DNA from 3 places in the Pseudohongiella spirulinae genome. Region 2 is predicted to be linked to each of the others. Evidence: predicted binding sites of a transcription regulator. Region 2 holds the regulator's gene; each other region holds the start of a gene.
The links. The regulator sigma-54, encoded in region 2, starts transcription at its own class of promoters, with help from an activator protein. The targets are predictions, from matches to a motif close to ANTGGCATNNANNTTGCTNT.

Region 1 (3,198 bases), 710 kb from region 2:
CGGATCAAGGGTGATCACCGGCAACTCCGAACGGTTGCCGAAGATGCCTTGTACAATGACCCGGGCCAGTGATACGCGAACCGCCGATGTCAGTGCACCGGGATCCTGACTGCGCGCCGAGGCCACTGCCAGCGCCTCACCGATGGTGCGCATGTCCTTGACCGGTATGCCTTCCTGCAGCAGGTTCTGCAGCACCCGGCGCAGAATATTGGGGTTAATCAGCCCTGGCAGCTCTTCGGCCAGTTTCCTGGAGGTTTTGCCCAGCATCGCCAGCAGCTCATGCACTTCGTCATGACCCAGCAATTCGTGAGCATGCTGCTGCAGCAGAGTGTTCATATGCGTTGCCACCACCGTGCTGGCATCCACTACGGTGTAACCCAGGGCCTGCACCTGCTCGCGCTGTCCAGGCTCTATCCAGATCGCGTCCAGGCCAAAGGCAGGATCCTTTGCCGCAATGCCCTGCGCCTCGCCATAGACCTGACCCGGATTTATAGCCATCTCACGTTCGGGGTAGATCTCCGCACCGCCGATATTTACACCCATCAGGTTGATGCGATACTCGTTGGGCTGCAGATCCAGGTTGTCGCGGATATGCACAGACGGCACCAGGAAACCCAGATCCTGAGACAACTTTTTGCGGATACCTTTTATGCGCGCCAACAGAGGGCCGCCCTGCGACTTGTCCACCAGGGGGATCAGGCGGTAGCCAACTTCCAGCCCCACCACATCGACCGGCGTCACATCATTCCAGCCCAGCTCCTGCGGTTCCGCGTCAGCCTTCTGCTTTTCCGCCTCGGCTTTTTTTGCGACCTCGTCATCAAGCACATCGCCGGTGACTTTTTGTTGCCGCCAATAAATAGCGAAGGATCCGACGGCGGCAGCCAGCGCCAAAGACAGGAAGGCAAAATGCGGCATGCCCGGCACCACACCCATCACAAACAAAACCATGGCAGCGATGCCCAGCGAGCGCGGCGAGGCAAACATCTGTCCCACCACCTGCGCGCCCATCATTTCGGAGTTGTTATTGCGCGTGACCATGATGGCCGCTGCCGTCGACAGCACCAGTGCCGGAATCTGCGCCACCAGACCATCACCGATTGTCAGCAGTGCGTAGCGCTCTGCAGCGGTGGCAAAGTCCAGCCCGTGCTGCATGATCCCGATGGCCAGACCACCGAGAATATTGATCACCAGAATCAGGATGCCGGCGATTGCATCGCCTTTCACAAATTTGCTGGCACCATCCATGGCACCATAAAAGTCTGCTTCCTGGGTGATATCCTGGCGACGGACACGAGCCTGTTCCTGATCGATAATGCCGGCGTTCAGGTCCGCGTCTACCGCCATCTGTTTACCCGGCATGGCATCCAGGGTGAAGCGGGCGCTGACCTCAGCGATACGGCCGGCACCTTTGGTCACGACCACAAAATTGATGATGATCAGGATGAGGAAAACAATCAGACCCACGGCATAGTTGCCGCCAATGACCACCTCACCGAATGACTCGATCACCCGCCCGGCAGCGGCGCCACCCTCATGACCATTAAGTAACACAACCCGCGTGGACGCTACGTTCAAGGCCAGGCGCAATAGAGTGGATACCAGTAGAATAGTCGGAAAAACCGCAAAATCCAGCGGCCGCATGGCGTACACCGCCACGCACAGCACCACCAGAGCGATGGTGATATTGAAGGTGAAAAAGACGTCCAGCAAAAACGGCGGAATTGGCAGCGTCATCATCGCAAGGATGAGTAGCAACAACACAGGTATGCCCAGATTACCGTCAGTCAGACTACGGGCATTGGCCACCAGTGTTGTGCGATTCATGTTGCTGCCCAGATTCATCATGCTCCGGAGAGTGCTCCCTTGACGGCTGACTGTCAGATTACAGTCACCCCGTCCAAATTCTTGACGCTTTATTGGCCTTTTAGGCCAAAAAAGTCGTTACCGGGAGGGGTATCGCAAGACTCATGCCAAAGCTGCCATCCGTTCGGTGGCACTCTGTCGCTAACAAAGTGAGGGGACGGAGACCAGCGCTCCGTCCCCAGCGTCAGTGGTCTCTTTTTAGTTCATCAGGTACGGGAAGATCGCTTGCCAGCGTCGGTCGCGGACCAACACCGCGTGTATGCTGGCGTAGCTGGAAGACATAGGCCAGCACCTGGGCTACGGCTTTGTACAGTCCTTCGGGGATTTCTTCGTCAACTTTGGTGTTGTAATAAATGGCACGCGCCAGAACGGGCGACTCGACAATGGGGATCTCATGTTTGTTGGCGGCCTCGCGGATACGCAACGCCATAAAGTCGATGCCTTTAGCGATCATCACCGGCGCCGCCTGACCACTGCCCTGTTTGTATTTCAGCGCTACGGCGTAATGTTCAGGGTTGGTGATGATGACGTCGGCTTCAGGCAGCGCACCCATCATCTTGTTCTGTGACATCTGATATTGCAGTTGGCGGATACGCTGCTTCACCTCAGGTTTGCCCTCGGTGTCTTTCATTTCATCCTTGACCTGCTGGTGAGTCATACGCAACTTCTCTGTGTGCGAATGAATCTGAAACGGAATATCAACCAGGGTAATCAGAATCATGGCGCAAGACATCGCCAGTACCGACCAGCCGATAATGATCATGGCATTGAGAATGGCAGGACCAATGTCCTGCTGGGAAATTGACATGATGCGATCCATGTTGAACATGAACAGCAGCAGTGCGATACCTGCCACCACCAGCACTTTGGCGGCTGCTTTTGCCAACTCCATCAGCGACTTGGGGCCAAACATGCGCTTGAGCCCGGAGCCCGGATTGAGTCGACTGAACTTGGGCATCACGGCCTTGAAGGTGAAATTCCAGCCGCCCAGACCAATCGGACCCAGAAACGCCGCCACCAACAAAATACCAAACACCGGCAGCAGCAATATCAGACCTTCCATGGCAGATATATCCAGGAATCGGACCATGGCACTGGTATCGAAAATATCCTCACGTGACAGCGAGAAATTCTGATCCATGATTCTGCCCATGGATCTGGCCATCAAACCGCCGAACATCAGCATGGCGGCCGAACCGGTGAGCAGAATGGCCATGGTATTCAGTTCTTTGGAGCGAACCGTATCCCCCTCTTCCCGCGCTTTTTCAAGTCGTTTCGGGGTGGGGTCCTGGGTCTTTTCCGCCGAGGAATCCTGTTCTTCAGCCATGACTTATC
Region 2 (3,198 bases):
CAGGAAAATCACTTCCGGGTTCAGGCTTGATTCCTGCAGGTTTCGCAGGATATCAGGGACTTTTTTAAGATCATCAGGAATGTTGCGGGCATCAATACTCACGGCAACGCGGGGCAATTCCTGCTGCTCATGGCTGATGCGCTGAATGAAGGCAGGCAACAGGCTGGCCGGCAAATTATCGATACAGTAATAACCACTGTCTTCCAGCATGTTAAGCGCCGTACTTTTACCTGAACCGGAGCGACCGCTGATTATCAAGAGTTTCACGCGCGTACCTGCCTGACGAGGGTTATTGGCTGCTTTGCTGATCGAATCGAATGGCGGTGTCGTAAAGTTCCTGGTCTGTTGCAGCGGCTCGTAAAGCCTGGCAGAAAGCCTCCTGGTGGAACAGGTGCGCCAGCGCGCTTAACACACGGAGATGCTCTGCTGTTTCTTCAGCCGGTACAATCAGAATGAACAACAGGTCCACCTGTTGCGAGTCGACGGCGTCAAAATCAATGCCTTCTTCCAGCTTGACCAGTGTGCCGGTGATCGCATCGCACTCGGCGACCCGGCAATGCGGGATAGCAATACCGTTGCCGATTCCCGTGCTGCCAAGTTGCTCCCGTGCCAGCAGCGCTGTGTAAATGGAGTCGGCGGACAGTTGCGGTGCTGACTTGGCGATCTTTTCGCTGATGGTTGTCAGAAAGCGTTTTTTGCTGACCCCGGGCAGATTACAAAAAACCCGTTCCGGGGTAAGAATACTGGTCAGTTGCATGAATAGGTCCTGTTATCCGGAGACGACATTCTAGAGCCTTGCTTCTTTGCTGGCAATCGGACTGGTCTCAGTCCAGGCGTTTTCGCTCGTTGGAGGGCGGTATCGCCAGTGATTCACGATACTTGGCAATTGTCCGCCGTGCTACGTTAATACCCTGCTCTTCCAGCAGTTTGGCAATTTTACTGTCACTCAGCGGCTTGCGGGTATTCTCTGAAGCAACCAACTTTTTGATCAGGGCACGTATGGCGGTAGATGAACATTCGCCCCCGGCAGCTGTACTGACATGGCTGGAGAAAAAGTACTTAAGCTCGAAGATGCCGCGCGGCGTGTGCATATATTTTTGTGTGGTGACCCGGGAAATGGTCGACTCATGCATTTCAACCGCTTCGGCGATATCGTGCAGAACCAGGGGTTTCATGGCTTCTTCGCCATGTTCCAGAAAACCCTGTTGATGCTCAACAATTCGACTGGCGACTTTCAGCAGGGTTTCATTGCGACTCTGCAGGCTTTTCAGAAACCAGCGGGCTTCCTGCAGATTGTCTCTCAGGTAATTGTTGTCTGCACTGTTTTCAGAGCGTTTTACCAGTGCTGCGTAGTCGGCATTGATGCGCAACCTGGGCGCTGTTTCAGGGTTTAGTTCGACCTGCCAGCGGCCACTGCGTTTGTCTTTGGTGACAATGACATCGGGTATAACATAATTGGTATTGGCCGGCGCAATGTCGGCGCCGGGTCGCGGATTAAGTTTTTCGATGATGGCAATTGCATCACGCAGTTCATGTTCCTTCAGTCGGGCCAGACGCATGATCTGTGCGTAGTCGCGGCTGCCAAGCAGGTCCAGATGGTCTTTGACCAGCACCAGGGCATGTTCAATTGCCTCTGTTCGGGCCGCAACCGGAATCTGTTGCAACTGGATGCTCAGACACTCGGATAGATCGCGGTAAGCAACACCCACCGGATCGAATTGCTGGATGCGGTGCAGTACCGCGATGACTTCGTCCTCGTCGACCTCCAGTTCGCCCTGCAATCCTTCCAGAATAGACTGCACACTGACTGACAGCTGACCATTAGCGTCAATGGCATCGATAATGGCCATGCCGATCAGCCGGTCTATATCGGACATATTGGTCAGATTGAGCTGCCAGCTCAGGTGATCCTGAAGTGTTTCTGAGGCGGAATCGCGAGACTCAAAGTCGTTGTCGTCACTGTCAGATGCCGGGCCGCCGGTTGTGTAGGTGCTCTGGTAGATGTCGTCCCAGTGCGTGTCGACGGACAACTGCTCCGGAATGCTGTCTTCCCATTTGGAGTCGCTGCTGTCTTCAGAGGTGTCTTCTGTGGCTTTGGCTGTTGCCTTATCAAATGCCAGTTCGCGTTCTTCGTAGGAGTCGTTGGTACTTTCTGGCGCTTCCTGTGACTCGTCGAGTTCCAGCATGGGATTGGATTCCAGTGCTTCGTGGATCTCGTTCTGAAGGTCCAGTGTTGATAACTGCAGTAGCCGGATAGCCTGCTGCAGCTGCGGTGTCATGGTCAGTTGCTGACCAAGTTTTAGCTGTAGCGAAATTTTCATGGCGACAAGTACTTCATTTAAACCTGGTGCCCGGCACAGAGGATTTGAAAGCAAGCATCATGCCGAGTTGGTGATGTTTTTGCAAGATCACGGCGGTCCATCTAAATGTGAAAGTTCTTGCCAAGATAGACTTCCCGGACCTTCTCATTGGCCAGGATCTGCTCTGAGCTGCCTTCAGCGATGATACCGCCTTCGCTGACGATGTAGGCTTTGTCGCAGATGTCCAGAGTTTCCCGGACGTTGTGATCGGTCAACAGTACTCCAATGCCGCGCTGCTTCAGGTGTTCGATAATCGATTTGATATCGCTGACAGAGATCGGATCTACGCCAGCAAAAGGTTCGTCCAACAAGATAAAGCGCGGGTCATTTGCCAGAGCCCTGGCGATTTCTGTGCGACGACGCTCACCGCCTGACAGGCTCATACCCTTGTTCTTGCGGATATGATTGATGTGAAACTCCTGAATCAGACTGTCGAGCTTCTCTTGTCGGCCAGCTTTATCGAGGTCGTTGCGGGTTTCCAGAATGGCCATGATATTGTCTTCGACCGACAGGTTGCGGAAGATCGAAGAATCCTGAGGCAGATAGCCAAGTCCCAGTCGCGCGCGCGCAAAAATTGGCAGACCGGTCAGGTTTTCATCATTGATAAGAATGCGGCCCCTATCGGCATTAACCAGACCGACAATCATGTAGAAACAGGTAGTTTTACCGGCTCCGTTGGGGCCCAGCAGGCCAACGATTTCGCCGCTTCGCACAGACATGGAGACGTCGCGGACGACCTGGCGGCCTTTGTAAGATTTGGCCAGATTAAAAGCGTTCAGAATATCCATTATTCAATGGGCGCCAGCACGCCGGAGCAAGGGCCGGGTGAGTCAGTCGC
Region 3 (3,198 bases), 1.3 Mb from region 2:
TCATCAGGGTGACGGATATCAATTACCAGTGCTCCTTCAGGCAATTTCTGCCACTCAGGTGGCTCCACATCGCGCTGGTTGAGCACCTCTACCACCCGGTCAATCATCTGCACTTCAGCATCATCAATAGCTGCCTGCAACACCTGCGCATCCATCTCCCGCTCCTCGTGCTCGATGCGCACACGGCGCGCATGCGTGGTTGGGCGAACCGAGATGACCCCGCAGTATTCCGGCACATTGGCGGAAAACTCTTCCGTACCAATCTGCCGGGCTATATCGATAATCTGCTGCTTGTCCGTCACGATCAGCGGCCTCAGAATCAGCAGATCCGTCGCCTGATCAATAATACTGAGATTAGGCAGCGTCTGACTGGCCACCTGGGCTATGGCTTCGCCGGTCACCAGCGTGCGAACGCGCATACTGCGGGCGATACTGTCCGCCGCACGCATCATCATGCGCTTCAGCACAACTCCCATATGACCACTGTCCACCCGTTCCATGATCTCATTCACAACCGGCTCAAATGGCACGCTGATAAACTTCACGCGGTGTGAGGAGCCAAATTTCATCCACAGATACAGCGCCACCTCTTTAACTGCAATCTCATGTTCGCGCCCACCCAGATTAAAAAAGATAAAATGCGTTTGCAGCCCCCGGCGCATGCACAAATAACTGGCAACTGCCGAATCAAAACCACCAGAAATCAGTGACAGAACCGGTTCCTGTGAACCGATGGGAAACCCGCCGATACCAGGCACCTGCTCCTTAACCACATACAGCGTGTGGTGACGTACCTCAACACGCACCGTAATCTGCGGATTCACCAGATCCACGCCACTGGCCCCGGTGTTTTGCATGAGTACTGCACCAATATGGCGCTCAATATCGCCTGAACTGTATTCATGCTGCCCCTGACGCTTGCAGCGGACCGCAAAAGTGCGCCCGGCCAGCGCCTCTCGATAGTGCACCAGAACCTCGGCAGCCATACCATCCAGATCAGGCAGCGGCATTTTCTCCACCGGCCTGATTACGGAAATTCCCGGGGTATTGCGCAGTACCTCCAGCACCTGGCGCTCAAGCATTCCATCGTTTGGCGGTGTTTCCACTTCCAGAATATCCCAGTCGCCAATCACACTGACTTCGCTGTCCAGCCGCTTCAGAATCACCCTGAGATTGCGTCGCAAAGCCCGGATCAGACGATGCCTGACCGGTTTGCTTTTGATGGTGATCTCCGGAAAAAAGCGTATGACGTATAGCATTAACTACCTCAATTTGGCGGGAAGGCACTAGCTGCGAAAGGCCTTATGCACAATGTTAGTGCATTAAATACATGTAAGCGCTATTATGGTGCGAAAAGAAAGACGGATTTGATTTAACTGCTTGATATACAAGGCCGCGCACCGCGCTCCATTTTGGCACGACTCTTGCTCATCCTAGTGCACTCGGGGTTAATCCGGCGACAGCACCATTATAAGGCCGTTTACCCTGCTTGTTGAGAGCAGAATACTGCAAGCTTACTAACCCGTGTCAGGTCAGGACAAATAATTCCGGGGCCGGCACATAATTCTCGATCACACGGAGGATCAGGAATGTCTGACAAGGCTTTAACATTAATTAAAGATCACAACATCAAATGGGTCGACATGCGCTTCACCGATACCAAGGGCAAGGAGCAACACGTAACCTTCCCGGCCTCCGCGGTCGATGAGAGCTTCATGGACGGAGTGATGTTTGATGGTTCCTCAGTTGCGGGCTGGAAAGGCATCAATGAATCAGACATGATCCTGAAGCCGGACGATTCTACTGCCGTGCTGGATCCGTTCTCTGACGAACCTCAACTGAATCTGCGCTGCGACATCATCGAGCCCCGCACAATGCAGGGCTATAATCGCGACCCGCGTTCAGTTGCCCGTCGTGCAGAAGAGTACCTGAAGTCAACCGGCATTGGTGACAAGGCATTCTTTGGACCGGAGAACGAATTCTTCGTATTCGACGAAATCAAGTGGAATGTTGCAATGGACGGCTCCTTCTTCAAGATTGGCAGCGAAGAAGCCGCCTGGTCAAGCAGCAAGAGCATTGAAGGTGGCAACATGGGTCACCGTCCACGCGTTAAGGGTGGTTACTTCCCCGTCCCTCCTGTTGACTCACTGAGCGACCTGCGTGGCGCCATGTGTGACACAATGGAATCAATGGGCTTGAAAATCGAGCTGCATCACCACGAAGTGGCAAACGCTGGTCAGTGCGAAATCGGTGCTCGCTTCAACACTCTGGTTTACAAAGCAGACGAAGTTCAGATTCTCAAGTATTGCGTACTGAACACAGCTCACGCTTTTGGCAAGACTGCCACATTTATGCCCAAGCCGCTGGTAGGCGATAACGGCTCTGGCATGCATGTTCACATGTCTATCTGGAAAGATGACAAGAACACATTCGCCGGTGACGGATATGCCGGCCTTTCAGAAACTGCCCTTTACTACATTGGCGGTATCATCAAGCATGCCAAGGCACTGAACGCCTTCGGCAACGCATCTACCAACAGCTACAAGCGTCTGGTAAAAGGTTTTGAGGCGCCCACACTGCTGGCTTACTCATCCCGCAACCGTTCAGCATCAATCCGTATTCCATACGTTCTGGGCGGCAACCCCAAGGCTATTCGTATTGAGGTACGTTTCGGTGACAACACTGCTAACCCGTACCTTTACTTCGCGGCCCTGCTGATGGCTGGCCTGGACGGCATCCAGAACAAGATCCACCCTGGCGATCCGGCCAGCAAAGACCTGTACGATCTGGAGCCGGAAGAAGAAGCAGCGATACCGCGTGTCAGCTTCTCTCTGGACGAAGCACTGGATGCACTGGATCAGGACCGCGAGTTCCTGAAAGCTGGCGGCGTATTCTGCGATGACCTTATCGACGGTTACCTTGAATTGAAGCGCCAGGATTGTCAGCGACTGAATATGTCAACTCACCCCGTTGAGTTTGATATGTACTACAGCCTGTAATCTGACTGACATCCCGCCTTTGCAGGTGTGACTCAAGACGCCCGGCTGGATACCCCCGCCGGGCGTTTTTGTTGGAGACTATGAACAACGTGTTAAGCAGCCAAACACTATACAAGAGACTGATGGACAATCTGGCCACCGCTGTTCTGATATGGGACGAAACGCTGCGCCTGTGTTACATCAATCTGGCCGCAGAAAA

Region 1: a site for sigma-54 is predicted at 1,956-1,975, ahead of flhA (flagellar biosynthesis protein FlhA). Genes of this name have one in related genera too.
Region 3: a site for sigma-54 is predicted at 1,412-1,431, ahead of glnA (type I glutamate--ammonia ligase). Genes of this name have one in related genera too.

Annotation. Positions count from the first base shown of each region.
Region 1 is NZ_CP013189.1:1,833,564-1,836,761, forward strand. Features, by position in the region: gene flhA (flagellar biosynthesis protein FlhA) at 1-1,824, opposite strand, end outside; gene flhB (flagellar biosynthesis protein FlhB) at 2,048-3,190, opposite strand.
Region 2 is NZ_CP013189.1:2,544,500-2,547,697, reverse strand. Features, by position in the region: gene rapZ (RNase adapter RapZ) at 1-267, opposite strand, end outside; gene ptsN (PTS IIA-like nitrogen regulatory protein PtsN) at 290-757, opposite strand; gene PS2015_RS11710 (RNA polymerase factor sigma-54) at 825-2,321, opposite strand; gene lptB (LPS export ABC transporter ATP-binding protein) at 2,423-3,148, opposite strand; gene PS2015_RS11700 (LptA/OstA family protein) at 3,148-3,198, opposite strand, start outside.
Region 3 is NZ_CP013189.1:506,951-510,148, reverse strand. Features, by position in the region: gene thiI (tRNA uracil 4-sulfurtransferase ThiI) at 1-1,259, opposite strand, end outside; gene glnA (type I glutamate--ammonia ligase) at 1,590-2,999, shown strand; gene glnL (nitrogen regulation protein NR(II)) at 3,080-3,198, shown strand, end outside.